Regions from separate parts of the Streptomyces sp. NPDC006516 genome, predicted to be linked through region 3. Evidence: riboswitches for the same ligand, from Rfam matches in the RefSeq annotation. Region 3 holds a riboswitch; each other region holds the start of a gene.

Region 1 (7,799 bases), on a different contig from region 3:
CCGCCGCCAGGCCGCCCATCTCCACGTGCACCACGGCCACCGGCTTGGCCGGGCCGCCGGCCGCAGCCTCGCGCAGCGCGGCGGCCAGGGTCTCGCCGTCACCGGTCTCGGCCTCGCCGTTCTCCCCCACCCACGGGATCGCGGTCACGATCACCGCGTCGCAGGTCCGGTCGGCGAGCGCGTCCGCGAGCGCGTCCCGGAAGTCCTGCGGTCCGGCGGCCGTCGTGAGATCGCGCGGCGGACGTGGGCGCAGCCCCTCGGCGAGGCAGGCGTCGTAGGTGAGGAGGCCGAGGGACTCGGAGTTGCCCAGGATCGCCACCCGGGGCCCGTCCGGCAGTGGCTGGCCCGCGAGGAGCAGGCCCACGTCGACCAGCTCGGTCACGGTGTCGACACGGATCACTCCCGCCTGCCGCATCAGCGCGGAGACCGTCGCGTCCGGGATCCGGCTGACAGGTACGGCATGGCCCGGCGGGTTGGACCCGCTGTGCCGCGCCCCCTTCACCACGACCACGGGCTTCACCGCGGCCGTACGGCGCGCGAGCCGGGTGAACTTGCGCGGGTTGCCGAGCGACTCCAGGTACAGCAGGGCGACGTCGGTTCCCTGGTCCTCGTACCAGTACTGCAGGAAGTCGTTGCCCGAGACGTCGGCCCGGTTGCCCGCGGAGATGAAGGCCGACAGTCCGGCTCCGCGCCGGTGGAGACCGGACAGGACGGCAATCCCGATGGCGCCGGACTGGGTGAAGAGGCCGATGCGCCCGGGCTGCGGGGACTCGGGGGCGAGCGAGGCGTTCAGGCGGACGGATTCAGAGGTGTTGATGATGCCGAAGGCGTTGGGGCCGATGATCCGCATGCCGTACGAGCGTGCCTGCCGGACCAGTTCGCGCTGGCGCTCCCGCCCTTCGGCGCCCTGCTCCGCGTAACCGGCGGAGAGGACGACGAGTCCCTGGACCCCGTGTTCTCCGCAGTCCGCGACTGCCTGCGGGACCCGGTCGGCGGGGACGGCCACGACCGCGAGATCGACCTGTGCGCCGATCTCGCCCACGGAGCGGTACGCGGGGACCCCGTCGACGGTCTCCAGACCTGCGTCGAAGGACGTGTTCACCGCGTACGCGCGCCCGGTGAAGCCTGAGCCCAGGAGGTTGCGCAGCACCGTGCGGCCCACTCCCCCGGGCGCGCGTCCGGCGCCCACGACCGCGACGGAGCCGGGCGTCAGCAGGCGCTGCACCGAGCGGGCCTCGGCCCGCTGCTCACGGGCGCGCTGGACGGCCAGGGACTCCGCCGTGGGCTCGATGTCGAGGGTGAGATGGACGGAGCCTTCCTCGAAGCTGCGCTGCTGGGTGAACCCGGCGTCGCGGAACACCTTGATCATCTTGTTGTTGGCGGGCAGCACCTCGGCGGCGAATCGGCGGATGCCACGTTCCCTGGCGACCGCCGCGATGTGTTCGAGGAGGGCCGACGCGACGCCACGGCCCTGGTGGGCGTCCTGGACGAGGAAGGCGACCTCCGCCTCGTCCGCGGGGGCGGAGGCCGGCCTGCCCTGGTCGTCGATGCGGTCGTAGCGCACGGTCGCGATGAACTCGCCGCCGATCGTGACGGCCAGTCCCACCCGGTCGACGTAGTCGTGATGGGTGAAGCGGTGCACGTCGCGGGCGGAGAGGCGAGGGTACGGGGCGAAGAAGCGGTAGTACTTCGACTCGTCGGACACCTGCTCGTAGAAGCTGACGAGACGCTCGGCGTCGTCCGTGGTGATGGGCCTGATGCGCGCGGTGCCACCGTCACGGAGCACCACGTCCGCCTCCCAGTGGTCGGGGTACGCGTGGTGCGGACTCTGCTCCGGTGAGGGCGAGGGCTCCATGGGCAAAGCCTACGGCTCGTCGCACCGGTCGCGTCGGCATTGCGGCGGGGGCACGCTGAGGGTGCCGGCGGGCGGTGCGCGGGCCGGCGGCGAGCCCAGAGCAGGCAGTGCACACCGCATGAGACACTGGTCTAGACAACCATTGATACGTGAAGGGCAGAACCATGGCTGAGCGCCGCGTCAACGTCGGTTGGGCCGAGGGCCTGCACGCCCGCCCCGCTTCCATCTTCGTCCGTGCCGCCACGGCCTCCGGCGTCCCGGTGACGATCGCCAAGGCGGACGGCAACCCCGTGAACGCCGCTTCCATGCTCGCGGTGCTCGGCCTGGGCGCCCAGGGCGGCGAGGAGATCGTGCTCTCCTCCGAGGCGGACAACGCCGAGGTCGCTCTGGACCGTCTGGCGAAGCTGGTCGCCGAGGGGCTGGAGGAGCTCCCGGAGACCGTCTGAGTCCGGCCCGTCCGGAATCTTTTCTGCGGATAAGCCGCGGCGCCCTCTCACCGGGAGTCGCGGCTTTTCTGTTTCACGAGCGGGCAGCGGCACTCCTCGCGCCCGAATTAGGGCAGCAGAAATAAAGCCCCGCGACAATTACCTTCTTTGTATACGGCGCAATTGTTAATGACGTGCTCCCGCGATGTTTACGGGGTGTTGCGAAGTCCTCACCCGCACGCCGCCCGCCGTGCCACCGGGCGGACGGCGCAGCCGGTGCGCGGCGGTGGCCCGCTCGGCGTGCTGGGCGGCGAGGGCCCTGGCCCGTTCGGCGTCGCCGCGCGCCACGGCGTCGACGAGGGCACCGTGCTCCGCCCAGGAGTCCGCGGGGCGGGCGGGCTGTTCGACGGAGTACATCCACGCGATCTTGTGCCGGAGCTGGGTGAGCAGCGCGATCAGGGCGGGGCTGCCCGACGCCTGCGCCAGCGTCTCGTGGAACCAGCCGCCCAGCGAGCGCAGATCCTCCCCCTCGCCGCGGCGCACCCGCTCCTGCCCCAGTCTGACCAGGCCTCGGAGCACCTTGAGGTGGGCGTCGGTGCGTCGCTGCGCCGCCCGGGCCGCCCCGAGGGGCTCCAGGAGCATGCGGATCTCCAGCAGGTCCGCGGCCTCCTGCTCCGTCGGCTCGGCGACACAGGCACCGGCGTGCCGGCGGGTGACGACGAACCCCTCGGACTCCAGGGTGCGCAGCGCCTCGCGCACCGGGACGCGCGAGACGCCGTAACGTCGCGCGAGCACCTCTTCGGTGAGGCGGCTGCCACGTTCGAAGACACCGGAGACGATGTCGTCACGGATCGCCGTGCATACCGAATGCGCGGGAATGCGCATGTCCGAACCTCCGCCTTAATCCCCGCGAAACGCGGCCGATCGACGCCTGTTCTGTGACTCTATTGCAATCGGCGGGAATTTCCGATGGCAGGGTGGAATCCGTGGATTGCTTTTGGCCGCGGGGCACTTCCGCGCACGCTCCGCGGACTCCTCCGCCAGGGCACGGCGAAGGCCCCGGCGGGTGAGCCGGGGCCTTCGTGCTGAACTCCGGCGACGGGCCGGGGCCTTCGTGCGGAGCGTCGTCGTGCGGAGGCCTGTCAGACCTGCACGCCATGGGCGCGGAGGTAGGCGACCGGGTCCATGTCGGACCCGTAGTCGGGGGTGGTCCGGGCCTCGAAGTGCAGGTGCGGGCCCGTGGAGTTGCCGGTCGAGCCGGAGAGGCCTATCTGCTGGCCCGAGGTGACGCTCTGTCCGACCGAGACACCGATCGACGAGAGGTGGCCGTACTGGGTGTAGGTGCCGTCCTTCATCCGGAGCACGATGTTGTTGCCGTACGCGCCGCCCCAGCCCGCCTCGACGACCGTACCGGCGCCGACCGCGACCACGGAGGAGCCGGACGCCGCCTGGAAGTCCACTCCGGAGTGGCTGCCGGAGGACCACAGCGCGCCACCCGACTTGTAGCCGGTGGTCACGTGGGAGCCGGCGACCGGGAGGTGGAAGGCGTTCAGCCGGGCACGCTCGGCGGCGCGGGCCGCACGGGCCTCGGCCTCGCGGACCTCCTTGGCGCGGGCCTCGGCCTTGCGCTTCGCCTCCGCCTTGGCCTCGGCCTTCGCCTTCGCCTCGGCCTTCGCCTTGGCGGCGGCCTCGGCCTGGTGCTGCTGCGCCTCCGCCTGGGCGTCGATCTGGGCGGCGAGCGTGACGTCGAGGGAGACGGCCTGGGTCAGACCGGTGCTGCCCGTGGTGACGGACTCGGAATCCGCGGCGAGGGCCGGGGAGGCCGTGGCGCCGATGACGCCGGTGGTGGCCAGGGCCGCGATGCCGGCGACCTGAGCGCTCCTGCGCGTCAGGCGGCTCGGGGCACGGTGCTTCCCGGTGGCACGGATGAACGCCATGTAAGGGCTGGTCCTTTCCTTCCTTCTCGCCTACCGGGTTAGCTGACGGGTTCGGAGCAGGAAGGTCTCCTACGGGCCCCTCCGCGTCTCGTGCGAGGCGCGGAATTGCCCGATTCACCCCAGGGACTTCATGGGTCCCCGGCTCCCCAGGCTCGCGCCTGACGGGGACTCGGCGATGACTGTCCGGCGCCGCGGGCGCGGCATACGTCTGACGAACAGCCGGGCTGACGGTAGGTCGGGCCGCCTCGGGGAACCAAACGTAAAGGGCCTTATGTCGCACATCCCACAGGGCATATGCGGATCTTCAATACCAAATGGGACAGACGAACGGACCCCGGTGAGCACGTGCTCACCGGGGTCCGTTCTGTCATGCCCTGAAGGGCATTCTCCGCTGTCAGCCGCTGACGACCGACACCTCACCGATACCCAGTGCCCTGACGGGCTCGGCGATCTGGGCCGCGTCCCCCACGAGCACGGTGACCAGCCGGTCCACCGGGAACGCGTTGACCACGGCCGCGGTCGCCTCGACCGTGCCGGTCTCGGCCAGCCGCGCGTACAGCTGGGCCTGGTAGTCGTCCGGCAGGTGCTGCTCGACCTGGTCGGCGAGCGTGCCGGCCACCGAGGCGGCCGTCTCGTACTTCAGCGGGGCCACACCCACCAGGTTCTGCACGGCGGTCTCGCGCTCGGCGTCGGTCAGCCCTTCGGCCGCGAGAGTGCGCAGGACCTTCCACAGGTCGTCGAGCGCGGGTCCGGTGGACTCGGTGTCCACGGAGCCGCTGATCGCGAGCATCGCGGCACCGGTCGCTCCGGAGGAGGAACCGGGGGCGGTGGAGCGCAGCACCTGCCCGAAGGCCCGGACACCGTAGGTGTAGCCCTTCTCCTCACGCAGCACACGGTCCAGCCGCGAGGTGAGCGTGCCTCCGAGGCAGTACGTGCCGAGGACCTGCGCGGGCCACACACTGTCGTGGCGGTCCGCCCCGATACGGCCGATCAGGAGCTGCGTCTGCACGGCTCCGGGACGGTCCACGATGACCACGCGGCCGGTGTCGTCCGCGGTGATCGGGGGAACCGGGCGGGCCTGGGCGGTGTTGCCCGACCAGTCACCGAGGGTGTCGGCGAGCAGGGCGTCGAGGTCCACCCCGGTGAGGTCGCCGACGACGACCGCGGTCGCGGTGGACGGACGGACATGGGCGTCGTAGAAGGCGCGCACGGCCGCGGCGTCGATCCCCCGGACCGTCTCCTCGGTGCCCTGGCGCGGACGCGACATCCGTGCCGTCGCGGGGAAGAGTTCCTTGGAGAGCTGCTTGGCGGCCCTGCGGGCCGGGTTGGCCTGCTCGTGCGGGATCTCGTCGAGCCGGTTGCCCACCAGGCGCTCGATCTCGCTCTCCGCGAAGGCGGGCGCCCGAAGTGCCTCGGCGACCAGGCCGAGGGCCTTGGCCAGCCGGGAGACCGGGACCTCGAGGGAGACGCGGAGCCCCGGGTGGTCGGCGTGCGCGTCCAGGGTGGCGCCGCAGCGCTCCAGCTCGGCCGCGAACTCTTCCGCGGAGCGCTTGTCCGTCCCCTCGGACAGGGCCCGCGCCATGATCGTGGCCACGCCGTCCAGGCCTTCGGGCTCGGCGTCCAGGGGCGCGTCGAGGAAGATCTCCACGGCGACGACCTGCTGGCCGGGGCGGTGGCAGCGCAGCACGGTCAGGCCGTTGGGCAGGGCGCCGCGCTCGGGCGCGGGGAAGGCCCACGGCCTGGCTTCGCCGGCGGTGGGCTGCGGGTGGTACTGCATCGCTACTCCAGTCACGGCGGCGTCGGTCACTTGTCGGCCCCTTCGTGCGCGTCGGCGCCGTCCGTCTCGTCGGCCGGCTCGAGCGGCTCGTAGACCAGGACCGCGCGGTTGTCGGGACGCAGGTGCGCCCGGGCGGCCTCCTTGACCTCGTCTGCCGTCACGTCGAGCACCCGGCCCACCGCGGTCAGGGCGAGCTGCGGGTCACCGAACAGGACGGCGTAACGGCACAGTTCGTCGGCACGGCCCGCGACCGTGCCGAGCCGGTCCAGCCACTCGCGCTCCAACTGTGCCTGCGCCCGTTCCATTTCCTCGGGCGTGGGGCCCTCCTCGGCGAAGCGGGCCAGCTCCTCGTCGACGGCGGCCTCGATCTGCGGCACCTCGACCCCGCCGGACGTCTTGACGTCCAGCCAGCCCAGTGAGGGCGCGCCGGAGAGCCTGAGCAGCCCGAACCCCGCTGCGACCGCCGTCCGGTCGCGGCGGACCAGGCGGTTGTGCAGCCGCGACGACTCGCCGCCGCCGAGCACGGTCAGCGCCAGGTCCGCGGCGTCGCACTCACGGGTTCCGTCGTGCGGCAGCCGGTAGGCGGCCATCAGCGCACGCGCGGGGACCTCCTCGTGGACCACCTCGCGCAGCTGCTCGCCGATGATTCCGGGCAGCGTGCCGTCCCGCGGGGGCTGCTTGCCGTCATGGGAGGGGATGGAGCCGAAGTACTTCTCGATCCAGGCGAGGGTCTGCTCCGGGTCGATGTCCCCGACCACGGAGAGCACCGCGTTGTTCGGGGCGTAGTACGTACGGAAGAACGCCTGCGCGTCCTCCAGCGTCGCCGCGTCCAGGTCGGCCATCGAGCCGATCGGCGTGTGGTGGTAGGGGTGGCCCTCCGGGTAGGCGAGCGCGGTGAGCTTCTCGAACGCGGTGCCGTACGGGACGTTGTCGTAACGCTGGCGGCGCTCGTTCTTGACGACGTCGCGCTGGTTCTCCATGGACTCCTCGTCGAGCGCGGCGAGCAGCGAGCCCATCCGGTCGGCCTCGAGCCACAGGGCCAGCTCCAGCTGGTGCGTGGGCATCGTCTCGAAGTAGTTGGTGCGCTCGAAGCTGGTGGTGCCGTTGAGGGAGCCGCCCGCCCCCTGCACCAGCTCGAAGTGCCCGTTCCCCTTGACCTGGCCCGAGCCCTGGAACATCAGGTGCTCGAAGAGGTGAGCCAGACCGGTGCGTCCCGCGACCTCGTGGCGGGACCCGACGTCGTACCAGAGGCAGACCGCGGCGACCGGGGTCAGATGGTCCTCGGAGAGCACCACGCGCAGGCCGTTGGCCAGACGGTGCTCGGTCGCCGTCAAGCCGCCGGAACCGGCCTGGGCTGTGGCCGTGTGACCCATGGGCATGTACGTCCCTTCGATCGGTACAGGATTTCCTGCCGGACCTGCCACTCTAAGCAAGCGCACGGGCACCTGGCGAAGTTCCCGTTGGGTGAATGTTGTCGTAGATGCTGCCGTAAAGACGGGCCCGGCACAGTCCCTCGGGACCGCTTCGGACGGGTCGAGGTCGGCGTTGTCGGTACGGCGGTCCACAATGGTCGGCGTCAGAACCTGAGGTTGCCCGACAGAATCTGTGAAGGAGTCGCAGCCGCGATGGCCCGCCGCAGCACGAAAACCCCGCCGCCGGACGACTTCGAGGAGAAGATCCTCGACATCGACGTCGTCGACGAAATGCAGGGCTCCTTCCTCGAGTACGCGTACTCGGTGATCTACTCCAGGGCTCTCCCCGACGCCCGCGACGGCATGAAGCCCGTGCACCGCCGCATCGTGTCC
Region 2 (7,799 bases), on a different contig from region 3:
GTACTGCTCGTACGGACCGGTTCCGCCTGTGGGAAATCAGAGGAGAGGGCCCGCCATGTTCCGTCCCGCCGCCCGCCATGTCCTGCCCGAGTTCACCGAGCGCACCGCCTACGGGCCCCGGACGATGGATCCCTACGCGAAGCTCCTGTCCGAGCGCATCGTCTTTCTCGGCACTCCCGTCGACGACACCGCGGCGACCGATCTGATCGCGCAGTTCATGTACCTGGAGCACGCGGATCCGGACCGTCCGCTGTCCCTCTACGTCAACTCGCCCGGTGGCTCCTTCAACGCCATGACGGCGATCTACGACACCATGCGCTACCTGGCGTGCGAGGTGGAGACCTTCTGTCTCGGACAGGCGGGGTCGAGTGCCGCCGTACTCCTCGCAGCCGGTGCGCCCGGACGCCGACATGCCCTGCCCGGCTCCCGGGTAGTCATCCAGCAACCCGCCCTGGACGAGCCGTTGAGGGGACAGCCCTCCGATCTCGAGATCGCGGCCTCCGAGTTGCTGCGCGAGCGCGAACTGCTCACGGCCATGCTGGCGCGTCACACGGGGCGGTCCGTACGGGAGATCAGCGCCGACATCGACCGGGACACCGTTCTCGACGCGCCCGCCGCCCTGGCGTTCGGGCTGGTGGACCACGTCGTGGAGAACCGCATGCCACCCCTGCCGCCGCATCTCGCGAGGTGAACGCCCGATGCTTTCGCCCCAGTTCCCGCCGCTCCCCGCACTGACCCGCGCCGAGGCCGAGTTCATCGACTGCTACCTGGAGGCCCTCGACCAGCTCGGCCGCATCAACCCGGCGCGCGGCAGCGACACCTACGGAGCGCTTCGCGCCGCTCAGGCGCTCGCCTCCCGCGCCACCGCCCTCCGTGACGCACTCACGCTGATGCACGAGCGGGGCGAGTCACAGATCCACGCGGCCACGCTGGCCCGGGCGCTGCGACTGCTGGACGGGGAGCGGCGTGCCGGACGCGTCGCGCTGCCTCCGGCCGCGTCGAGTTGACCGCGGACGACGCCCGACTCCGGCGTCCGGCCGGGCTTTCGGCGCCCTCACACGACACGCCCGGCCACGTGATGAGTTTTCCTCGCTCGTTCGGCTCAGGGGCTCCCCCGCCCGAGGGACGGCTCAACTTGCGCAACAGATGCGGACGCTGAGCGGAATTCGTCGTTCCGTCGCTGGTACGCGGCTGGTCGGGCGGCAGCGCCGGGCCTTCGGGCGCACCCCGTCCACCCGAACGGATCAGTGGTGACGACTCTCACATATCGGAACTTCGACGAGGAAAAGGGACGGTTCGTGCGTAAAGATCCCTGGGACGACAAGCCCCCGCCACCGCGGCGGGGCGGTCCGGGCGGACGCCGAGTCCTGCCGCCGTCCGGATGCCTGGTCGACAGGAGTGGATCGGCAGGAGTGGAGGACCCGAGCACAACGGGCCGACCGGACATCCGGACAGCCCTCGGGGTGAAGCCGCTTCGCGCGGCCGGGCAACTTCGCCAGCCCGAACCCGACAGGTCACCCTTCACAGGCGGCTGACGAAGGGTTGCGCATGCCTGCGCAGGTTCATGTCCCGTCTCTCATCGCCCGGGTCGGTACGGCCTCGGTTCTCACATTCGCCGTCGGCACCACCATGCTGACCCCCGGTCTCGTGAACGAGGCCGAGGCCGCGGGCCATTCGACGAGGGCGCTGGACATCGCGGCCTCCAAGAAGGGTGCACCGTACAGATGGGGGGCCACCGGCCCCCACAGGTTCGACTGTTCCGGCCTCACGCTCTACGCGTTCAAGAAAGTGGGCAAGAAACTCCCCCGCACGGCCCAGCAGCAGTACAACAAGACCCGCCATATCTCCAGGTCGCAGCGGAAACGCGGCGACCTGGTCTTTTTTCACGCGGGCCGCAGCGTTTACCACGTCGGTATCTACGCCGGCAACGGAAAGATGTGGCACTCACCGAAGACCGGGGCCGTGGTCCGGCTGGAGCGGATCTGGTCGAACAGCGTCTGGTACGGGAGGGTCCGCTGACAGCTCTCCCCCTCCGGTTCAGCGCAGCAGGGGCCCTGTCACCAGGACGAGTCCCAGCGCGGTGAGCGCCGTGCCGCTGCCGCCCTCGATCGCACGGGCGGTACGCGGCCGGCGCAGCCACCGGCCCAGCCGGTCCACCAGCAGCGCCACGGCCGGGAACCAGATGAGCGCGAGCAGCACGACCACCGAGGCCAGCAGCAAGGTCCTGGGCAGCGGCGGCGAGCCGTCGGGAACGAACTGGGGCAGCAGGCTGAGGAAGAGGACGGGCGCCTTCGGGTTGAGGGCGTTCGTCAGAAAGCCCTGGCGCAGGGAGCGGGCCCACGTCGTCGGTGCCCCGCCTCCCTGTCCCTCCCCGGCCTCTCCTTCCCGGACCGCGTTTCGCCGCAGCGCGTACAGGCCGCTGAGTCCGAGCCAGAGCACATAGGCGCCGCCGAGCAGCTGAACGGTACGAAACAGGACCGGCATGGTCACGAGCACGGCGGCGAGCCCTGCGACGGCCAGCGCGGTGTGTACCAGCAACCCTCCGGCGACCCCCACCGCGGAGGCGAGACCGGACCGCCGGGAGGCGAGTGCGTTGCGTACGACGACGGTGAAGTCCGCGCCGGGCAGCGCGACCATACCCGCGGCCACGGCGACGAAAGCGAGCAGTTGTGCGTCCATGGGTCCACCTTGAACGCCCGGAGCCTTTAGCGTGTACTTGCAATCTTCTGGGTCCGCCAAAAGGAACGCTTAATGTACGACCCCACACGGCTGGCCGCGCTGGTGGCGGTGGCCGAGGCCGGCTCGATCACACGGGCAGCGGCTCGGCTGGGCTACACCGCGCCCGCACTCTCGCAGCAGCTGGCCAAGCTGGAGCGGGAGGCCGGGGCCGCCCTGCTCGTGAGACACCATCGTGGAGCACGGCTGACGGCGGCCGGCGAGCTCCTGGCGGGGCGTGCCAGGCGCGTCCTGGACGAGATGGACCAGGCGCGGCACGAGCTCGCCCGGCTCGCCGGGCTTTCGGGCGGCCGGCTGCGCGTAGGGACCTTCGTCACCGCCGGGATCCACCTGCTGCCCCCGGTGCTCACCGCGTTCCGCCGTGCCCACCCCGACGTCGAGCTGGCCGTCACGGACTACGAGCCGCCGGCCGGGGTCGCCGCGGTGGCGGCGGGGGACGTGGACCTGGCGTTGACCCACGCGTACGAGCCGGCGGCCCCTGATCCACTGCCTGCGGGCGTGTTCTCGGAGCCGTTGCTCGTCGAGGAGCTGGTGCTCGTCACCGCCGTCGGCCAGATGCTCTCCGAGGGAAGCGGTCCGCTGCCCGTGTCCGAACTGGCCGGCCGGCCACTGATCAGCAGCGCGCCGGAGCACCCGCCCAGGCGCGGGGTGGAGCGTGCGCTCGCCGAGGCGGGGGCGACGCCCGCCGTGGTGTGCGAGTCGCCCGGCTACGCCCTGGTGTGCGCGCTGGTCAGTGCGGGCCTCGGCGTGGCAGTCGTGCCGGAGATGGTCGCGGCGATGTCCCCGGCACCACTCGCCGTACGGCGCCTGGAGCCGGCGACGTTCCGGCGGACGATCTCGGTGGCGCACCGGGGGACCCGGAACACGGCGGCCTCGGAGACACTGACGGCGCTGCTGCGCAGCGGATTCGGCCGTACCACCACGTCGTAGCTGTCGGGCGGGCGGCCCGGCGGGGCAATCGTCGCCTCGTCCCGGTGCGGCGGCCCACCCGTGGAATCTCAGGCCTGCGTGGGAACGGCCCAGGGAAGCTCGATCGCCACGGTCTTGCCCCCGTCCGGAGTCGGGCTGACGCTGAGCCGGCCACCGCGTTCCTTGGCGAGCGCCCGGACGATCACCATGCCGCGGCCGTTGTCCTGCCGTACAGCCGCGGGCAGGCGCTGGGGCCAGCGGGGGTGGCTGTCCGTGACCCCCAGATACAACTCGACGTCACGATCCAGGCGCAGGTCCACGGTGAAGGTGGGTGACTGGCCGAAGGTGTGCTGGACCGCGTTCGTCGCGAGCTCCGAGACGATCAGCTGGATGGCGTCGGCGGTCTCGCTCCCGTCCGCGAGACCCCACTCGGCGAGTACGCGCGCCACGTGTCTGCGGGCCCGGGACACCGAGACCGGGTCGCTCGGCAGGGTGACAGTTGCTTCTTGCTGGTCTGCCATGGCGACGCCGTCCCTTTCCCGCCTGACCGACCCGCGATCGGCCTGGATTGTGCTTCGCGCCAGAGTGCCACCGATACGGCCCTCGGTGACGGCGATCCACCAAGATGTGCATATATCTGCCGCCCAATCCGGTGAACTCTCCCCCGTAGCCGTACACAAGCGTCACACTGGCCACTTTCCGAGCCGCCGCCGCAGAGGCTCTCCGCGGGAGGAGAGGAGCCGACATGCGCCACGGCCCGCTGGTACGCCGACGCAGACTCGGGGAGGAACTGCGCGGCCTGCGCCATGCCGCCGGGCTCACCAGCCGGGAGGCCGCGGACAGGCTGGGCTGGCACCAGTCGAAAGTGAGCCGGATCGAGACGGGCACGAAAACAACTGGCGTTCGCTGGACCTCATCGCCGCAGCAGGCCGCAGCGGTCAGGCGGAACCTTCAGACTGCCCGAGGGGGCGCGATGTCCGACCGTCCCGCACAGCCCGGCCCCAGCTGGCGGCGCAGCAGCCGCAGCACAGGGATGAACAACTGCGTGGAAGCCGCACCGCTCGGCGAGGACCGACTGGCCGTGCGGGACTCCAAGGACGTGGCCCTGCCACCGCTGCGCTTCTCGGCGGAAGCCTGGACGACCTTCGTGGCCGGACTGCACGGGCCCCTGATCAGCTGACGGGCACGGGTGCCGTCGCGACGACCGCCCCTACGGCGAAAGCGATCTGTTCCTCCGTGAGGTCCGCGCGCGCCGTCAGCCTGAGCCGCGAGATCCCGTCAGGCACCGACGGCGGCCGGAAACATCCCACCGCCAGGCCCGCGCCGCGGCAGTCGGCCGCCCAGCGCACCGCGGACTCCGCCGAGGGCGCACGGACGGAGACGACGGCGGCGTCGGGGCGTACGGCGGTGAGCCCGGCGGCGGTGAGCCGCCCGTACAGCTCGGCCGCGACCCTCCCGGCTGCGGCCGCGCGTCCGGGCTCCCGGCGCAACAGCCGCAGGGCGCCCAGCGCTCCACCCACCGCGGCCGGAGCGAGCCCGGTGTCGAAGATGAACGTACGGGCGGTGTTGACGAGATGACCGATGACGCGGGCCGGGCCGAGGATCGCACCGCCCTGGCTGCCCAGCGACTTCGACAGAGTCAGCGTGGCGACGATCCCCTCGCCGCCCGCGAGCCCGGCGGCGGCGAGTGCGCCTCGCCCGCCCTCACCCAGGACGCCCAGCCCGTGCGCGTCGTCCACCAGGAGGGCCGCCCCGGCTTCGCGGCAGACGTCCGCGAGGGCGGGCAGGGGGGCCGCGTCGCCGTCCACCGAGAAGACCGAGTCGGTCACGGCCACCGCCCGTCCACCGTGTGCGCGGAGCGCCTTGCGTACGGCTTCGGGGTCCGCGTGCGGTACGACGGCGACGGCCGCCCTGGAGAGGCGGCAGCCGTCGACGATCGACGCGTGGTTGCCCGCGTCGGAGACGATCAGTGAATCCTGTCCGGTCAGCGCGGTGAGAGCCGCCAGATTGGCCGCGTAGCCCGAGGAGAACACGAGGGCCGCTTCGAATCCGCAGAAGTCGGCGAGTTCGCGCTCCAGCTCGGCGTGGAGTGCGGTGGACCCGGTGACCAGTCGCGAACCGGTGGAGCCCGCGCCCCACTCCCGCGCGGCCTCGGCGGCGGCCGAGGTGACCTCGGGGTGCCGGGTGAGCCCCAGATAGTCGTTGCCGGCGAGGTCCAGCACATCCGTCCCGGAGGGCCTGGGGCGCAGGCTCCGGACGAGTCCGGCATCGGCCCGGCGGCGCGCCGCGTCGTCGATCCAGTCGAATGGGGCGTAGGACATGAGCGGGTCCCTTTTGTAGGCAGCTCACAGACCCTAACCGGGTGCGCAACAGGCCAGGGTGTGGCAATACACACAGCATCGGCCGGCTCTCCTGTCCGGTTCCTCCTTGGCCGATGGCGGTGCCGTACGTCAGGATCAAGCCCATGGACCTGCTGAACACGCTGGTGGACAAGGGGCTGCGGCGCGAACTGCCGACCCGTGACGAGGCTCTCGCCGTGCTGGCGACCTCCGACGACGAACTGCTCGACGTGGTGGCCGCGGCCGGAAAGGTGCGCCGCCAGTGGTTCGGGCGCCGCGTCAAGCTGAACTACCTGGTGAACCTGAAGTCCGGGCTCTGCCCCGAGGACTGCTCCTACTGCTCGCAGCGGCTCGGCTCCAAGGCCGAGATCCTCAAGTACACCTGGCTGAAACCTGACCAGGCGACAAAGGCCGCCGCCGCGGGAGTGGCCGGTGGCGCGAAGCGGGTCTGCCTGGTGGCGAGCGGCCGTGGGCCGACGGACCGGGACGTGGACCGGGTGTCTCGGACGATCGAAGCCATCAAGGAGCAGCACGAGGGCGTCGAGGTGTGCGCCTGTCTCGGTCTGCTGTCGGAGGGCCAGGCCGACCGGCTCCGGTCGGCGGGCGCCGACGCGTACAACCACAACCTCAACACCTCGGAGGGGACGTACGGGGACATCACGACCACCCACACGTACGCCGACCGGGTGGACACCGTGCAGCAGGCCCAGGCTGCCGGCCTGTCGGCCTGTTCCGGCCTGATCGCCGGGATGGGCGAGTCCGACGCCGATCTGGTGGACGTCGTCTTCTCGCTGCGTGCCCTCGACCCCGATTCGGTGCCGGTGAACTTCCTGATCCCCATGGAGGGGACACCGCTCGCGAAGAAGTGGCACCTCACGCCCCAGCGGTGCCTGCGCATCCTGGCGATGGTGAGGTTCGTCTGTCCCGACGTCGAGGTACGGCTCGCGGGCGGGCGCGAGGTCCACCTGCGCTCGATGCAGCCTCTCGCCCTGAACCTGGTCAACTCCATCTTCCTGGGTGACTATCTGACCAGCGAGGGACAGTCCGGCCAGACCGACCTCGACATGATCGCGGACGCGGGGTTCGAGGTGGAGGGCGCGGGGACGACCACGCTGCCCGAGCACCGCGTGCAGTCGGCCGGCGGCTGCGGATCGCACGAGGGGGGCTGTGCTCCGTGCGGCGACTCCGCTGAGAGCGGCCCCGCCGCAGCGAAGACGGTGGGGGTTCCTGCGGCTCAGGCGGCGGAAGCCGTCGCGGCGCGCACGGACCTGGTGGCGGTACGCCGTCGTGGTGCAGGGACGGATCTCGCACCCAATGCCTGATCCGCTCCGCCCCGCCGACCTCCTCGCCCTGGACCGGGCCCATGTCTGGCACCCCTACGGCCCGATGCCCGGGCGACAGGAGCCGCTGGTCGTGGAGTCCGCGTCCGGTGTCCGCCTCCGGCTCGCCGAAGCCGCGGAAGGGCAGACGGAGTTGGTGGACGGCATGTCCTCCTGGTGGTCGGCGGTCCACGGTTACAACCATCCGGTCCTCAACGAGGCGGCCCGCGCGCAGCTGGACCGGATGAGCCACGTGATGTTCGGCGGGCTCACCCATGAGCCCGCCGTCCGGCTGGCGACCCGGCTGGTGGAGATCACCCCGGAGCCACTGCGGCACGTCTTCCTCGCCGACTCCGGCTCCGTCGCGGTCGAGGTCGCGGTGAAGATGTGCCTGCAGTACTGGCGTTCGGCCGGCCGGCCGGGCAAGCACCGGCTGCTGACCTGGCGCGGCGGCTACCACGGGGACACCTGGCAGCCGATGTCGGTGTGCGACCCC
Region 3 (7,799 bases):
CCGAGACGTGGTACTGCCACCTCAGCGCCGCCAAGATCCGTTCCGGTTCGGTCAAGGCCGGTGACGTCATCGCCTACTCCGGGGACTCGGGCAACTCCACCGGACCGCACCTGCACTTCGAGGTACGGCCCGGCGGCGGCGCGGCGATCGACCCGATGCCGTGGTTCCGCAGCCACGGGCTCAACCCGTACTGAGTCGGAGCCTGCCGTGGCCCCACGGCCACGGCCTCACCGGTACCGCGTAAGAGCGTGCCGTGGCCCTGCGGCCACGGCCTCACCCCCCTACCGGGTCAGAGCTTCTCGACCGGCGCGTAGCGCAGCAGCAGCTTCTTGGGCCGCTCGTCGCCGAAGTCGACCGTCGCCTTGGCCTGGTCGCCGAAGCCCTCGACCGCCGTCACCGTGCCCAGACCGAACTGGTCGTGCGTGACGCGGTCCCCGACCACCAGGGTGACCACCGGCTTGTCGGTGGTGCGCCGGGTCGCGAAGCCGGACGGACCGGACTTCGAGCGCGCCGAGGACAGCGACGAGGTGATTCCCGACGTGGGCCCCGCCGGCGCGGCCATCGGTCCCTTGCGCTTCCATTCCAGGTGCTGGTCCGGGATCTCCTCCAGGAACCGCGACGGCGGGTTGTACGAGGGCTGACCCCACGCACTGCGCATCGCCGCCCGCGTCAGATACAGCCGCTCGCGGGCGCGGGTGATGCCCACGTACGCGAGCCGGCGCTCCTCCTCGAGCTCCTTCACCTGACCCAGCGCCCGCATGTGCGGGAAGACCCCGTCCTCCATGCCGGTCAGGAACACCACGGGGAATTCGAGTCCCTTGGCCGTGTGCAGGGTCATCAGCGTGATGACGCCGGAGCCGTCCTCGTCCTCGTCGGGGATCTGGTCGGAGTCCGCGACGAGCGCGACCTTCTCCAGGAACTCCGCGAGCGTCCCCGCGCCCTCCTCCTCGGCGCGTTCCTGCTCGAACTCCAAGGCGACGGCGGCGAGTTCCTGGAGGTTCTCGATACGGGTCTCGTCCTGCGGGTCGGTGGACGCCTGGAGTTCGGCGAGGTAGCCGGTGCGCTCCATGACCGCTTCCAGCACGACGGCGGGGCCCGCACCGGACTCCACGATCGTGCGGAGCTCCTCCATGAGGGTGTTGAACCGCTTCACGGCGTTGGCCGAGCGGGCCGCCATGCCGTACGCCTCGTCGACGCGGCGCAGCGCCTGCGGGAAGGAGATCTTCTCGCGCATCGACAGGGCGTCGATCATCGCCTCGGCCCGGTCGCCGATGCCACGCTTGGGCACGTTGAGGATGCGTCGCAGCGGGACGGTGTCCTCGGGGTTGGCGAGGACACGGAGGTAGGCCAGGACGTCCCTGACCTCCTTGCGCTCGTAGAAGCGCACCCCGCCGACGACCTTGTAGGGCAGTCCGACGCGGATGAAGATCTCTTCGAAGACACGGGACTGGGCGTTCGTGCGGTAGAAGACGGCGACGTCGCCCGCCTTCGCGTCACCGGCGTCGGTCAGCCGGTCGATCTCGTCGGCGACGAACTGCGCCTCGTCGTGCTCGGTGTCGGCGACGTATCCGGCGATCCGGGTGCCCTCGCCCGCGTTCGTCCACAGGTTCTTGGGGCGACGGCTCTCGTTGCGCTCGATGACGGCGTTGGCGGCGGAGAGGATCGTCTGCGTGGAGCGGTAGTTCTGCTCCAGCATGATCGTGGTCGCGTCCGGATAGTCCTCCTCGAACTGGAGGATGTTGCGGATGGTCGCGCCGCGGAAGGCGTAGATCGACTGGTCCGCGTCACCGACGACGCAGAGCTCGCCGGGGGCCTCCGCCTCTCCGGACGGGCCCACCAGTTCACGCACCAGGGTGTACTGCGCGTGGTTGGTGTCCTGGTACTCGTCGACCAGGACGTGCCGGAAGCGGCGGCGGTAGTGCTCGGCGACGTCGGGGAACGCCTGGAGCAGATGCACCGCGGTCATGATGATGTCGTCGAAGTCGAGGGCGTTGGCCTCGCGCAGCCGCGCCTGGTAGAGGGCGTAGGCCTGGGCCAACGTCTTCTCGAAGCCGTCGGCGGCCTGACCGGCGAAGGTCTCCTCGTCGATCAGCTCGTTCTTGAGGTTCGAGACCTTCGCGGTGAACGACTTCGGGGGGTAACGCTTCGGGTCCAGGTCCAGGTCGCGGCAGACGAGCGCCATCAGCCGCTTGGAGTCCGCGGCGTCGTAGATCGAGAACGACGAGGTGAAGCCGAGAAGCTTCGACTCTCGGCGCAGGATCCGCACACATGCACTGTGGAAGGTCATGACCCACATGGCGTTGGCGCGCGGTCCGACGAGCTGCTCGACGCGCTCCTTCATCTCACCCGCGGCCTTGTTGGTGAAGGTGATCGCGAGGATCTGCCCCGGGTGCACCCCGCGCTCGGCCAGCAGGTGGGCGATGCGGTGGGTCAGCACCCTGGTCTTGCCCGAGCCGGCCCCGGCGACGATGAGCAGCGGCGAGCCCGCGTGCACGACGGCGGCACGCTGCTCGGTGTTCAGCCCGTGGAGCAGCGCGGCGGAGTCGATGACGGGGCGCGGGGCGCCGTCGCGGTAGTACGCGTCACGCGGGGGCGGAGGCGCCTCGAAGACGTCCTCGAAGAGGCCCTCGGGCACCGCTTCGGGAGCGTGCTCCTCCGGGGGCGGCGGGGGGCCGTCCTCCGACTGCTGGAGGCCGGTCAGGAAACTGTCGTCAAAAAGGCTGCTCATCGCCTCACGAGTCTAGGCCGCCGCACCGACAGCCCGGGCCGCATCGGCGACAAGGGGCGGAGGTGTGCGCGTACCGAGACACTCCGCCCACGGAGTGTGAGATTCCGGGGTGCTCACGGCCACGCGGGCCGCCGCCTGGAAAAGGTCACGAAAATGTATCGGGCATATCGAACATGAACCTTCACAGGGACACCACGGGTTGGCTAGCGTGCTCCGACGGGTGCCCCGTATCCCCTCAGGCGAACCGCGCCGCACGGGCACCCCCGCCGAATCCGTACTCCCCCGCCGGAGCCCGGAACCGGGGACCCACACGCAGCACCGGGGTGAATCGGTCCGTCTCCACCGACCGTAGGGCAGCCTTCCGTTCCGCCCGAACCCGACAGCTAACCCGGTAGGCGGTCCACGGAAGGAGATGCCCGCCTTGGCGTCGCATCGCAAGCCGCGCACACGGGTGCGCACCACCACCCCCGCCGTCGGTCTCACGACCGCGGCACTCGCCTCCGTCACCCTGCTCTCCACCCAGAGCGCGACGGCCGCCCCTGCCGAGCCGAAGCCGAGCATCGAGGAAGTCCAGAAGAAGGTCGACGCCCTCTACCGGCAGGCCGGCACCGCGACGCAGCAGTACAACAAGGCCAAGGACGCGTCCGCCCAGCAGCGCTCCGAGGTGGACGCCCTCCTGGAGGCCGCGGCCAAGCGGGCCGACAAGCTCAACGAGACGCGTCGGGAGCTGGGCAACTACGCGGCCGCGCAGTACCGCACCGGGTCGATCGCGCCGACGGCGACCTTCTTCCTCGCGGACGACCCGCAGTCGTACTTCGACCAGGACCAGCTCATGGCGCGGCTGACCAGCCAGCAGCAGAAGGCGGTCGCCGACTTCCGTACGCAGCAGAAGGAGGCGGCGGCGAAGCGGGTCGAGGCGACGAAGAGCCTGGAGACGCTCACCGAGTCGCAGGCCTCGCTGCGCAGCAGCAAGCAGCAGGTGCAGGGGAAGCTCGCCGAGGCGCGCTCGCTGCTGTCGCAGCTGACCGCCGAGGAGAAGGCCCGGCTCGCCGAGCTGGAGCGCGAGAAGGAGGCGGAGGCCGAGCGCAAGGCGGAGGAGCTGGCGAAGCAGCAGGCCGCCGCCGCGAAGGAGAAGGCCGACCAGGCCGCCGCGGAGGAGGCCACGAAGGAGGAGGCGGGCACGGGGTCCGGCGACACGGGTTCCGACAGCGGCTACGCCTCCAAGGCCGACAAGGTCCTCGCCTTCGCCGCCGCGCAGATCGGCAAGCCGTACGTCTGGGGGGCGACGGGCCCGTCCTCGTACGACTGCTCCGGGCTCACCCAGGCCGCCTGGAAGGCGGCGGGCGTCGATCTGCCGCGCACCACCTGGGACCAGGTGGAGGTCGGCACCCGGGTCGCCACGGCCGATCTGCAACCGGGTGACCTGGTGTTCTTCTACGACGACATCAGCCACGTCGGCATCTACAAGGGCGACGGCATGATGATCCACGCACCGAAGCCGGGCGCGAACGTCCGCGAGGAGTCGATCTACTACATGCCGATCTACGGGAGCGTGCGCCCCGCGTGACGCTCGGGGGCATCACCGGCGGGCGGGCCCGGCAACCGGGCCCGCCCGTCCGCGCTCAGGTCCAGAGCGTGGCGATGAAGATGTTGGCGACCGTCAGTCCGCCGACGGCCGCGAACGCCCCCTTGCCCACCTTCTCCTCGTCCCGCTTCACGTAGACGAGCGCCAGGATCACGATCAGGACGAGCAGCTTGATGCCGATCTTGACGTTGTTCACGGTCTGGTCGTCGGCCTGGTTGAGCCCGACCAGCGCGACACCGGTCACGAGCATGGTGAGCGCACCGTGCAGCATGGCCGGCACGAAGCGTGCCGTGCCCGCCCCCATGGCCTTCATCTGGGTCAGGAAGCCGCCCAGCAGGGAGGCGATACCGATGATGTGCAGGGCCACGAAGACATTGATGAGTACGTCCATGCCCGCAGCCTAACGGCGGCCATATCACCACTCTTCGGCCAGGTACGACTTCCTGATGAAGTGACCTCCGGTCTGCGCGGATTGCCGGACTCCGCTTACTTTTTCCGGTCATCCGGTGGAAGCGAAACAGCACATGCAGGCAATTGCTGTCATTACGCCTCTTCCCCCCGCCCCGGGTTTAGCGTCCCTCCCAGGTGACCGACTCTGCACCGCCGCCCCGTACCGGGCGGCACCCCGGTCACCCCGCCAGGAGATCCTTCGGCGGGCCACTCCCCCCTGTGGTGGCCCGCCGACGGACCCCGGCGGGCCCGCCGGCAACCCCCGGCGGGCAGTCGAACGGAAGGACGCACCACCCCTGTGGCCGCGCATCGTAAAGCCGCTCACCGCAAGCCCAAGCAGAGTCTGTTCACCGGGTCTGCTGCCCGCACCGCCGCGACCCTCGCCCTGGCCGGGGCCGCCACCGCGACCGGCCTGGAGGGTGCCGCCCAGGCCGAGCCCCAGCTCACACCGGCCCAGGTGAAGTCCAAGGTCGACCGGCTGTACCACGAGGCCGAGATCGCCACCGAGAAGTACAACGGCGCCAAGGAGACCACGGCCCGCTCGGAGAAGTCCCTGGACGCCCTGCGCGACGAGGCCGCCCGCAGGACGGACCGCCTCAACGCCGCGCGTGACCTCCTCGGCTCGTACGCCACCGCGCAGTACCGCAGCGCCGGGATCGACCCCGCCGTGCGGCTCGCCCTCTCCTCCGACCCGGACGAGTATCTGGAACGCGCCTCCTTCGAGGACCGGGCGGGCGACCGCCAGGCCGGCGCCGTCAACGGCGTACGCCGCCAGATCAGCGACCTCGCGCAGCTGCGCGCCCGCGCGGAGGACGAGCTCGAGGTCCTCGCCTCCCGCCGGGCCGAGCTGAAGAAGCAGAAGGACGCGGTCCGCACCAAGCTGGCCGGCGCCCGGAAACTGCTGGCCACCCTCACCGCCGCCCAGCGCGCCGACTACGAGCGCTCCGCGGACGCCGGGCACGGCGGCAGCGCCGTCCGGGCCGACCGGAGCACCCCGCGCGGCTCCGTGGCCGCGCCCGACGCCCGCGCCGCACAGGCCGTGGACTTCGCGTACGGCGCGCTCGGCAAGCCGTACGTCTGGGGGGCGACGGGCCCGTCCTCGTACGACTGCTCCGGGCTCACCCAGGCCGCCTGGCGGGCCGCGGGCGTCTCGCTGCCGCGCACGACGTACACACAGATCAACGCGGGCCGACGCGTCTCCCGCTCCGAACTGGCCCCCGGGGACCTGGTGTTCTTCTACTCCGGGATCACCCACGTCGGGCTCTACATCGGCGGCGGCCAGATGATCCACGCCCCACGCCCGGGCGCCCCTGTCCGGATCGCGCCGGTCAGCGAAATGCCCTTCGCGGGAGCCACCCGCGTCGCCTAGGCTTCCCGTCCCATGGACAGAGGCATGGACAAGGACATCCAGAACTACGCGCGCACGCTGGCCCTGCGCTCCCCGGACCACTACCGGGTCGGACCGTTCACGGTGCGCCACAACCCGGGCTGGGAGCTGAAGTTCGCCAACTACGCCATCCCCGACCGGGACGCCGAACCCACCGCACGGGACGTCGCCGAACTGATCGAGGCGTTCCGCGCGCACGACCGGCTGCCCCGCCTGGAGTTCCTGCCGTCCTGGGCGCCCGCCGTCGAACCGGCCCTGCTGGCAGCCGGTTTCACGGAGGAGAACCGCGCTCCCGTCATGGCCTGCACCGCCGCCGGGCTGCTCACACCGAAGCCGGTGGACGGGCTGCGGATCGCCGAACCGGTCACGGCCGACGAGTTCGCCTCGGCGGCGGCCGTCCAGCACACCGGTTTCGGCGGCGAGGGCGGCCCCGACGAGGGCGAGATCGCCTGGCTGCGCGCGGCGACGGCGGACGGCGGCGTCTCCGCCCTCGCGACCGTCGACGGCCTGCCCGCCGGCGCGGGCGGCTGCTCGGCCCCGGCCGAGGGCATCGGCGAACTGGCCGGACTGGCCGTCGCCGAGTCCTTCCGGCGCCGGGGCGTCGGCGCGGCCCTCTCCGCCTGGCTGACCCGCACCGCCTTCGACCGCGGCTTCCACACCGTCTGGCTGGAGCCGGGCGGACCCGACGTGGAACGGGTCTACGCCGGGATCGGCTACCGCAGGACGGGCGAGAAGCTCAACATCTCGCTCGATCCCGTGTGACCGCGAAAGCCGTCCGGGCCGGCGGCGTCCGTCCCCGCGACCACGAGCCTCCGGCCTGCCGCCGGCTCGCGCCGGGCACGGCGCCCGGACCGCTCGCCGGCCTCAGACCAGCCGTCGCGCCGTCGCCCACCGGGTCAGCTCGTGCCGGTTGGACAGCTGGAGCTTGCGCAGCACGGCCGAGACGTGGGACTCGACCGTCTTCACCGAGATGAACAGCTGCTTGGCGATCTCCTTGTACGCGTATCCCCGGGCGATCAGCCGCAGGACCTCGCGCTCCCGCTGCGTCAGCCGGTCCAGGTCCTCGTCGACCGGCGGGGCGTCCGTGGAGGCGAAGGCGTCCAGGACGAATCCGGCCAGGCGCGGCGAGAAGACCGCGTCGCCGTCCTGCACCCGGAAGACGGAGTCGACCAGGTCGGCGCCGGTGATGGTCTTGGTGACGTAGCCACGCGCGCCGCCGCGGATGACGCCGATGACGTCCTCGGCGGCGTCGGAGACGGACAGCGCCAGGAAGCGCACCGGGTTCTCGACCGCGCCCATCATCGGCGCGCAGCGGCGCAGCACCTCGACACCGCCGCCCCCCGGGAGGTGGACGTCGAGGAGGACGACCTCGGGGCGGGTCGCGGTGATCACGGTGACCGCCTGGTCGACGTCGGCGGCCTCGCCGACGACCTCCACCCCGGTCTCCTCGGTGCGGCCGATCTCGGCCTGGACTCCGGTGCGGAACATCCGGTGGTCGTCGACGAGCACGACCCGTACCCGGCGCTCCGGGCCCCCGGTCGCTTCGGTGTTCTCGGTCATTCGCTCGCCCTCTCCATCTCCAGCTCGACCTCCGTGCCCCCGCCGGGCACCGAACGCAGCCGCGCCGTACCGCCGTTGCGCTGCATCCG
Region 4 (7,799 bases), on a different contig from region 3:
CCGGCGCTGGCGCGAGAGGGGTACGGCCGCACGGTCGTGCGCCCGGGCGAGCTGGCGGGCACCCTGGCCTGGCCGGGCTCCTGGCGGATCGCCCGGCGGCACTGGCGGTACGGGGCGGGCGAACTGCACCGGTCCCTGTCGAAGAGCGCGTTCACCCGGGCCGTCCGCCGCATGCTGCCCGAGGTGACGGAGGACGATCTGCGTCCCTCACCACCCGGGGTCAGGGCCCAGGCGGTCCTGCGTGACGGCACCCTGGTCGACGACTTCCTGATCCGGGACGCACCGCACACCGTGCATGTGCTGAACGCGCCCTCGCCCGCGGCCACCGCGTCGCTGCCCATCGGGAGGGAGGTGGCGCGGCGGGCTCTGCTGCGGGCTCGCGCGACGGGGTGGACTCCTCCCGCCGTAGAATCGGGGCATTGTGTCTGAGCCTGTGAACCCCACCCCAGAGACGCCCGGCTCCGCCCCCGGGACGGACGCGGAGACCCACCACGGGACGAGCGCGGAGCCGCACCCCGAGGCGGTGACGCCCGGCGACGCCGATTCCGACGCCGCGGCGCGGCGCGCCGCCTCCTTCGAGCGGCAGCGCAGGCTGCGCCAGGAGCCCCGCTTCCCCGGCGGTCCCGCCGCCGACCCGGCGGGCTCCCACCACGAGCGCCGCATCCGCAGCTTCCAGCCACGCCGCAGCAGGGTGACCGCCGGCCAGGAGGACGCCCTCCAGCGGCTGTGGCCCAAGTGGGGTCTGGACATCGACGGCCGCGGCGTCCTCGATCTGCCCACGCTCTTCGACGGACTCCCGGTGGTCCTGGAGATCGGCTTCGGCATGGGCGAGGCGACGGCACAGATGGCGGCGGACGACCCCGGCACCGGCATCCTCGCCGTCGACGTGCACACCCCCGGCCAGGGCAACCTGCTCGGACTCGCCGACCGGGCGGGACTGACCAACGTCCGGGTCGCCAACGGTGACGCGATCATCCTGCTCCGCGAGATGCTGGAGCCCGAGGCGCTGGACGGGCTCCGGGTGTACTTCCCCGACCCGTGGCCCAAGAAGCGGCATCACAAGCGGCGGCTGATCCAGCCGGAGTTCCTCGATCTGGTGGCCGGGCGCATGAAGCCCGGCGCGGTCCTGCACTGCGCGACCGACTGGGAGCCGTATGCCGAGCAGATGCTCGAGGTGCTGACGGCGCACCCGCTGTTCGAGAACACCCAGGCGGACGGCGGCTACGCCCCTCGTCCGGCGTTCCGGCCCCTGACCCGCTTCGAGGGTCAGGGCCTGGACAAGGGCCACGTCGTGCACGACGTGCTGTTCACCCGTCGCTGATCGGCCATCGGCCGGCTCACCGGCCATCGCACCGTGGCCAGGTGTCAGTCCCCCTCGTTAGGGTCGACAGGTGTCCGAGGGGTCCGTGCAGCATCAGCAGCCGGCCGTCCCGGTTCTCGAGGAGCAGCGGCTCGACGAGTTCCTGGGCGCCGTCCCGGAGCGTGGCCAGTGGTACCGGCCGCGCCGCGTCGGCATGGTCTGGCGCAGCAAGGCCTTCCGCGCCGGTGCGGTGATCACCGTCCTCGCGCTCTGCGGTCTCGTCATTCTGGCCCTGGTCCGTGAACAGACCGGCACCGAGGGCTTTCTGGTGGGTCTGGGCCTGGCCGTTCTGCCCGTCCCCCTGCTGATGTCCGCGTTCCGCTGGCTCGACCGGGTCGAGCCGGGCCCCTGGCGCAACCTGCTGTTCGCCTTCTTCTGGGGTGCGTGCGCAGCCGCCTTGGTGGCGATCATCGCCAACTCCTTCGCGACGCGCTGGATAGCGACGGCCACCGCTGATCCGGGAAGCGCCGACACCCTCGGTGCGACGGTCATCGCCCCGGTCGTGGAGGAGAGCGCCAAGGCCGCGGCCGTCCTGCTGATCTTCCTGTTCCGCAGACGGGAGTTCGGCGGGATAGTCGACGGCATCGTGGTCGCGGGCTTCACCGCGACCGGGTTCGCCTTCACCGAGAACATCCTCTACCTGGGCAACGCCTTCGGCGAGGATCAGCAGCTCGGCACCACGGGCCTCGCCTCCGTGACGGCGGGGACGTTCTTCGTGCGCGTGGTGATGTCGCCGTTCGCCCACCCTCTGTTCACGGTGCTCTCCGGCATAGGACTCGGCATCGCGGCCCTCGGAGGCGCGCGGCACCGGATTCGCCGGATCGTCTCGCCCCTGCTGGGACTCGTCCTCGCCATGGGCATGCACGCCGTGTGGAACGGCTCGTCGGCCTTCGGCCCGTACGGCTTCTACGCGGTGTACGGCGCGTTCATGGTTCCGTGCTTCGCTCTGGTGACGTGGCTGGCGATCTGGTCGCGCCAGCGGGAGCTGCGCACCTTGTCCACCGAGCTGCCGGTGTACGCGGCGGCCGGCTGGCTCGCCCCCGCCGAGCCGCTCGCGCTCGCCTCGATGCGGGCGCGGGGTATGGCCCGCGACATGGCGAGGCACTGGCACAGCTACCCCGACCGGAACCGGGGCAGGGCCGCGGCCCGTGCCGTCGCCGAGTACGAGTCGTTCGCGACGTCCCTGGCCATGCTCCGCCGAAGGGCCCGCCACGACGGCGCGGGACCGGAGTTCGCACTCCGCGAGCAGGAGCTGCTGCACCACCTGTGGCAGCGCCGGGCGGTCGCGGGCCCCGCCCTGACGTACGCCGCCCACGCGACGGGCCGGGTACGGCCGCCCAGGCCGGCCGCCCCGCAGCCGTTCCCCGGTCAGTTCTCCCACGGGAGCGTGGCGGCGCAGCAGCCACCGGCACCGCACCGGCACTACGGGGGCTACAACCCCTACCTGGAGGACGGTGCCCGCCACCGCGCTCCCCCGCCTCCGTGAGCCCGCCAGGCGGGCGAGCGTGAGCTCGTCGGAGGCACCCACGAACCGACACGCATGAACCGACGGCACGCACGAACCAGGACACACCACCAGGACACGACGAACCGGCGGCCCTGACGTCGGGGGGTAGTGCGTCAGGGCCGCCGGGGTTCGGTGCGCCGCGTGACGGCGCGCGGGATCAGATCGTGAGGCCCTTACCGCGCAGCCAGGCCATCGGGTCGATGCCCGTGCCGTCAGCGGTGTGGATCTCCAGGTGCAGGTGCGCGCCGGTCACATTGCCCGTCGCTCCGACGCGGCCGATGGTCTGGCCGGTGGTGACCTTCTGACCTGCGGTCACGTCCATCGAGGACTGGTGGCAGTACCAGACCTCGGTGCCGTCCTCCAGCTCGAGGACCGTGCGGTAGCCGTACGAACCGGAGTAGCCGGCCGACTTCACCGTGCCGCTGTGCACCGCCTTGACCGGCGTACCGGTCGGGGCCGCGAAGTCCAGCCCGGTGTGGTAGCCGGAGGACCACATCGAACCGGCCTGACCGAAGCTCGAGCTGATGTAGTACGAGGAGGTCGGGACGGCATAGCTGGCGGCGAGCTTGGCGAGGCGCTCGGCCTCCGCCTTCTTCTTCGCCGCCTCTTCCGCCGCCTTCTTCTTCGCGACGGCCTCGGCCTCGGCCACGGTCTGCTGCTTCGCCGCCTGGGCCGCGGCTGCCTCGGCCGCCGCCGTCTCCTCGGCGGCCCTGGCCTCGGCATCGGCTCCGGCCTGCTGCTGCTCGGCCTGCTGGAGGATGCGGGCGCGCAGCGCCTCGCCGGCGTCGGTGGTTCCCTGCTCGGCCTCGGCGGCCGTGATGCCCGCGGAGGTGAGGGGGGAGGAGGCGACCGTCTGCTGGTCCGCGTCGGAGTCGCCGGACATGAACGCGCCAACGCCGGGCAGGGACTTGGCGTCGGGGAGATTGTCCGCGATGGAATCGGGAAGGGAGATGGAGACCGGCGGCTTGCTCTGCGCGGTGGCCATGCCACCCGCTCCGACGGCCGCGATGACGCCGACGCCGAGGACGGTGGAGCTACGGGCGAGACCACGCTGCTTGGCTACACGGTGCCGACCGCGTACGGGGCGGATGGACTCCTCGGTGGGGTTCCATTCCTCCCAAGTCCTGTCCTCGGTACCGAGGCTGTCGGTCCTGAAGGGTGACGGGGCCTCGGGGGCAGGCTGATTCGACGCCACGTGGGCGCACTCCTTTCCTTCCTTCTCGCCTACCGGGTTAGCTGACGGGTTCGGAGCAGGAAGGTCTCCTACGGGCCCCTTCGTCTCTCACGAGACACAGGTGTCCGATTCACCCCATGTAGGTGGTTCCCCGGTTCCCTTGCGGAATTCGGCGCCGCGCACGGTGCCGCCTCTTGCGACGACAGGTACAACCGCGCTGCGTTATCGAACGTTAATAGACACCTGGGTCCGATTCCAAGCTGTTCCGACAGATCGTTCACGGCCCTGGCCTGGACTTTCAGGGGTCAAACGGGCTCAAACGGGCGAGTTGCGCGACGCGCGACACACTGTCAGTTTCTGATGGTGTGTCAAATGTTATCGGAGAGGTGCCTCGTGACTACGGACGGTCGCCGCCCGTCATTCACTGTCCCGCCCCACAATCTTCACGGTCGTCCGCCGCTCGGGCTGACCCCGGGACGGCCTCCCGACCGCGAGGAGCGCCAGGTCGTCCGTCGACCGGCCCCCGGTGTGCAGACGTACGTCGTCGGTGAGCGCGGACAGCAGCTCCTCCGGCCCCGGAAAGATCCGGCCACGCAGCCGTGCCTCCGGGTCGTAGAACGCACCGTGCGCGTCCCGCGCCTCCGACAGGCCGTCCGTGAACGCCAGGAACGTCGCCCCGGCCGGCAGCGGCCACTCGTCCGCACGGTCCGGCCACGCACCCAGCCCCATGCCCAGCGGCAGGGCCGGTTCGGCCGGCGTCAGCACGTCGAGCGCCCCGTCCGGATGCAGGACCAGCGGCTCGGGGTGCCCGCGGTTGACGACCCGCAAGGTCTCCGAGCCCGCCGGGATCTCGGCGAGCACGGCGGTGACGAACCCCTCCACGGAGTCGAACCCGCCGCGCCGTGAGCCCTCCCGGGCCAGAGCCCGCTCCAGCCGCTGGACCACCCCTTCGAGCGACCGCTCCTGCTCGGCGGCCTCCCGGAACGCCCCGATCACGACGGCCACCGCCGCCACCGCGTCCAGCCCCTTGCCCCGTACGTCCCCGAGCACCAGCCGCACGCCGTAGGGCGTGTCCGCCACGGCGAACAGATCACCGCCGACGAACTCGTCGGCCTGGGCCGGCTCGTAGCGCGCCGCGACCTGCAGCCCGCCGATCCGTGACTCGGGCGTGGGAAGCACCGCGCGCATCGCGGTCTCCGCGATGACCCGGGCCGAGGCAAGCTGCTCGTTCCCGCGCCGCACGACGCCGTTGATGACGAGGGCGAGTACGGACACCGTCAGCAGGGTGAGCAGGTCGGTGAGCGGTACGACCTTGTAGAGGACGCCGTCCGAGATCCGGATGACGAGTACGACGAGGATGGCGACCACCGCGGTGCGCACGGTCGAGGCCAGCGAGAAGAACGGGGCGGCGATCAGCGGGGCCGCCGCGAAGAGCGGTACGGCGGACACCTCGGTCGGCGTCAGCAGGTCGAAGACCACTCCGGCACAGATCATCAGGGCGGGCAGCGCGCGCACGAAGCGCCGGGCACGGGAGTTCCCGGCAGCACTCACTCGCCGTCCGTCCCGCTTCCCCACCTGTGCACTCCTGCCCGGTCCGTCCACGGCTGCGGACGGTACCGCGCCCCACCCAGGCTCGCCGGAGCCGCGCCGCACGGCGACCCGTCATCGGCCGAAGGGAGGAGCGCGCCGGGGCCCGCCCCCCGGAGGTCAGCCGGTGAGCCGGTGCCGCGCGTAGATCGTCAGTGCATCCCGTACGAAGACGGCTGTTCCGTCCCCGTACCGATCGTAGTTCCTCGCGAAGCGAGGATCGGCGACGTACATCTCCGCGATGCCGGTTACATACGAACGGGTGGGTTCCATGGTCACCGCGAGCCACTCGCAGTGCCTGCGCGCGATGTCCTGCACCTCGTCGGAGCCCGCGTCGAGACCGGCCGCCCTGGCCTCGCCGTAGTCCCGGGCGATCTGCTCGTGCTCCTCCTGGAATCGCGCGCGCCCGTCCGGGCCCAGTCCTTTCCACCACCGGTCGCCGCGCTCGTACGCCTCGCGGCCCCAGCGCTCGGTGACCTCCTGTTCGTACACCGTGTGATCGAAGCCGTCGAACACTTCCTCGGCCATGAGCCCTTCCCCTTCCTCGGTTTTTTGGAGAGTGGTCCGCACCGAGGCGATCTGCCGCCCGATGCGCTCCCGCTCCTGCTCCAGCAGCCGCAGATGGGCCCGCAGCGCCGCCGAGGTGTCCCGTTGCCCCTCCAGTACGTCCTTGATCGCGGGCAGCGAGAGTCCCAGCTCCCGCAGCAGCAGGATGCGCTGGAGCCTGACCAGGGCCTCCTGGTCGTAATAGCGGTAGCCGTTGGCGCCCGTGCGGCTCGGCGTCAGGAGGCCGAGCTCCCCGTAGTGCCGGAGCGTGCGGCTCGTGGTGCCGGCCTGCCGGGCGATTTCCTGGATGGACCACTCCATGCGGGAAACGGTAGATCTTTACGTAACGTCAAGGTCAAGCGTGCGGCGGTGGGCACACGACAGAGGCCCGGATCCTTGGAAGGATCCGGGCCTCTGTCTTCAGTAGCGGGGACAGGATTTGAACCTGCGACCTCTGGGTTATGAGCCCAGCGAGCTACCGAGCTGCTCCACCCCGCGTCGTTGTGGTTGTAACTCTACGCCATCCGGGACGCGGTCCTGACCACCCCCGCCCTCGCCCACCTCGGAGGCGGGACCCCTCGTCACCGGCGCATCGCGCCAACAGAGGGTGCGCCAGGCACAGTTGGCAGGCATAGTGCCGTGCCCAAGGGGGTTGTCACGCCCCCCGAACTCGCTTCCCGCCTGTCTGGAGGGCCTCCTGCCATGTCCACACCGCACAGACCTGCCCGAATCCCCGGTTCCGCGCAGTCGCCCGTACGCACCTGTCTCGTCAACGGGCTGATCGGCGCCGCGTTCGGCGCGGTGATCAGCGCCGCCGTCAACTACCTGGTCGTCGGCGTGCCCGGCAGCGCCTCGGTCAACGCGTTCAACCACGGGATATCGGGCCTGCTCAGCGGGTTCGCGGCGGGCTTCATCGGGCTCATGGTGCATCTGCGTAAGGACACGGGGGTGCCGGAGGCGTCCGCGGCAGTGCCGGGCGAGCGCGCGGCCGCCCCACCGCAGGCGTGATCCCGCGCCGTGCCCCGGCTGCCGGCCGGGGCACGGCGCCCCGCGATTGCGGGCCCTCGGCCACGGCGGGACGCTGGAGGGACAGCCCTTCGGTGTTCGGTCCCGTCTGCGCGGCATCCTGAGGTGCCGACGTCGGCCCAGCAGCCTCACCCGATGCGGGAGCCCAGAGGAGGCCGGGCGCACGCGCGCTAGGAGACGACCATGGACGGCACCACCCTCGAGACGATGAGAAGCCGGCTGCGCGGCCCCGTCATCGGTCCGGACGACCAGGAATACGGCCAGGCCCGCACGGTCTACAACGCCATGATCGACAAGAAGCCCGGCGCGGTGGTCAAGTGCCACGACACGGCGGACGTCATGGCGGCTGTCGACTTCGTCCGTGAGAACGGCCTGACCGTCGCCGTACGCGGCGGTGGGCACAGCGGACCGGGCCTCTGCCTCGCCGACGACGCCGTCACGCTCGACCTGTCACCCATGCGCGGCGTACGCGTCGACCCCGCCACGCAGACCGCCCAGGCGGACGGTGGCGCGCAGCTCGGCGATCTCGACCACGCCACCCACGCGTTCGGCCTCGCCACCCCGGCGGGCATCATGTCCACGACCGGTGTCGGCGGGCT

The links. A riboswitch is a leader RNA that binds a small molecule or an ion and turns the genes downstream of it on or off. The one in region 3 is predicted to bind cyclic di-AMP.
Positions count from the first base shown of each region.
Region 1: linked by a shared signal. The riboswitch ahead of ABZY45_RS24840 (M23 family metallopeptidase) and the one ahead of ABZY45_RS08475 (NlpC/P60 family protein) in region 3 are both predicted to bind cyclic di-AMP.
Region 2: linked by a shared signal. The riboswitch ahead of ABZY45_RS27545 (C40 family peptidase) and the one ahead of ABZY45_RS08475 (NlpC/P60 family protein) in region 3 are both predicted to bind cyclic di-AMP.
Region 4: linked by a shared signal. The riboswitch ahead of ABZY45_RS20035 (M23 family metallopeptidase) and the one ahead of ABZY45_RS08475 (NlpC/P60 family protein) in region 3 are both predicted to bind cyclic di-AMP.

Region 1 is NZ_JBEXPD010000010.1:104,513-112,311, reverse strand. Features, by position in the region: gene ABZY45_RS24855 (GNAT family N-acetyltransferase) at 1-1,855, opposite strand, end outside; gene ABZY45_RS24850 (HPr family phosphocarrier protein) at 2,020-2,301, shown strand; gene ABZY45_RS24845 (GntR family transcriptional regulator) at 2,467-3,165, opposite strand; gene ABZY45_RS24840 (M23 family metallopeptidase) at 3,423-4,217, opposite strand; cyclic di-AMP (ydaO/yuaA leader) riboswitch at 4,230-4,402, opposite strand; gene ABZY45_RS24835 (pitrilysin family protein) at 4,612-5,994, opposite strand; gene ABZY45_RS24830 (pitrilysin family protein) at 6,021-7,373, opposite strand; gene ABZY45_RS24825 (DNA topoisomerase IV subunit A) at 7,620-7,799, shown strand, end outside.
Region 2 is NZ_JBEXPD010000012.1:151,682-159,480, forward strand. Features, by position in the region: gene ABZY45_RS27535 (ATP-dependent Clp protease proteolytic subunit) at 56-691, shown strand; gene ABZY45_RS27540 (hypothetical protein) at 699-1,007, shown strand; cyclic di-AMP (ydaO/yuaA leader) riboswitch at 1,349-1,545, shown strand; gene ABZY45_RS27545 (C40 family peptidase) at 1,549-2,019, shown strand; gene ABZY45_RS27550 (LysE family translocator) at 2,038-2,679, opposite strand; gene ABZY45_RS27555 (LysR family transcriptional regulator) at 2,752-3,666, shown strand; gene ABZY45_RS27560 (ATP-binding protein) at 3,735-4,166, opposite strand; partial or broken gene ABZY45_RS27565 (helix-turn-helix transcriptional regulator) at 4,391-4,531, shown strand; gene ABZY45_RS27570 (DUF397 domain-containing protein) at 4,511-4,825, shown strand; gene ABZY45_RS27575 (8-amino-7-oxononanoate synthase) at 4,818-5,966, opposite strand; gene bioB (biotin synthase BioB) at 6,110-7,306, shown strand; gene ABZY45_RS27585 (adenosylmethionine--8-amino-7-oxononanoate transaminase) at 7,299-7,799, shown strand, end outside.
Region 3 is NZ_JBEXPD010000002.1:493,749-501,547, reverse strand. Features, by position in the region: gene ABZY45_RS08485 (M23 family metallopeptidase) at 1-194, shown strand, start outside; gene pcrA (DNA helicase PcrA) at 290-2,728, opposite strand; cyclic di-AMP (ydaO/yuaA leader) riboswitch at 3,002-3,142, shown strand; gene ABZY45_RS08475 (NlpC/P60 family protein) at 3,141-4,295, shown strand; gene ABZY45_RS08470 (hypothetical protein) at 4,351-4,704, opposite strand; gene ABZY45_RS08465 (C40 family peptidase) at 5,062-6,132, shown strand; gene ABZY45_RS08460 (GNAT family N-acetyltransferase) at 6,157-6,912, shown strand; gene ABZY45_RS08455 (response regulator transcription factor) at 7,015-7,710, opposite strand; gene ABZY45_RS08450 (PspC domain-containing protein) at 7,707-7,799, opposite strand, start outside.
Region 4 is NZ_JBEXPD010000007.1:18,728-26,526, forward strand. Features, by position in the region: gene lhgO (L-2-hydroxyglutarate oxidase) at 1-429, shown strand, start outside; gene trmB (tRNA (guanosine(46)-N7)-methyltransferase TrmB) at 524-1,321, shown strand; gene ABZY45_RS20030 (PrsW family intramembrane metalloprotease) at 1,392-2,846, shown strand; gene ABZY45_RS20035 (M23 family metallopeptidase) at 3,025-4,062, opposite strand; cyclic di-AMP (ydaO/yuaA leader) riboswitch at 4,074-4,226, opposite strand; gene ABZY45_RS20040 (PP2C family protein-serine/threonine phosphatase) at 4,459-5,616, opposite strand; gene ABZY45_RS20045 (MerR family transcriptional regulator) at 5,749-6,495, opposite strand; tRNA gene ABZY45_RS20050 (tRNA-Met) at 6,599-6,672, opposite strand; gene ABZY45_RS20055 (hypothetical protein) at 6,877-7,182, shown strand; gene ABZY45_RS20060 (FAD-binding oxidoreductase) at 7,384-7,799, shown strand, end outside.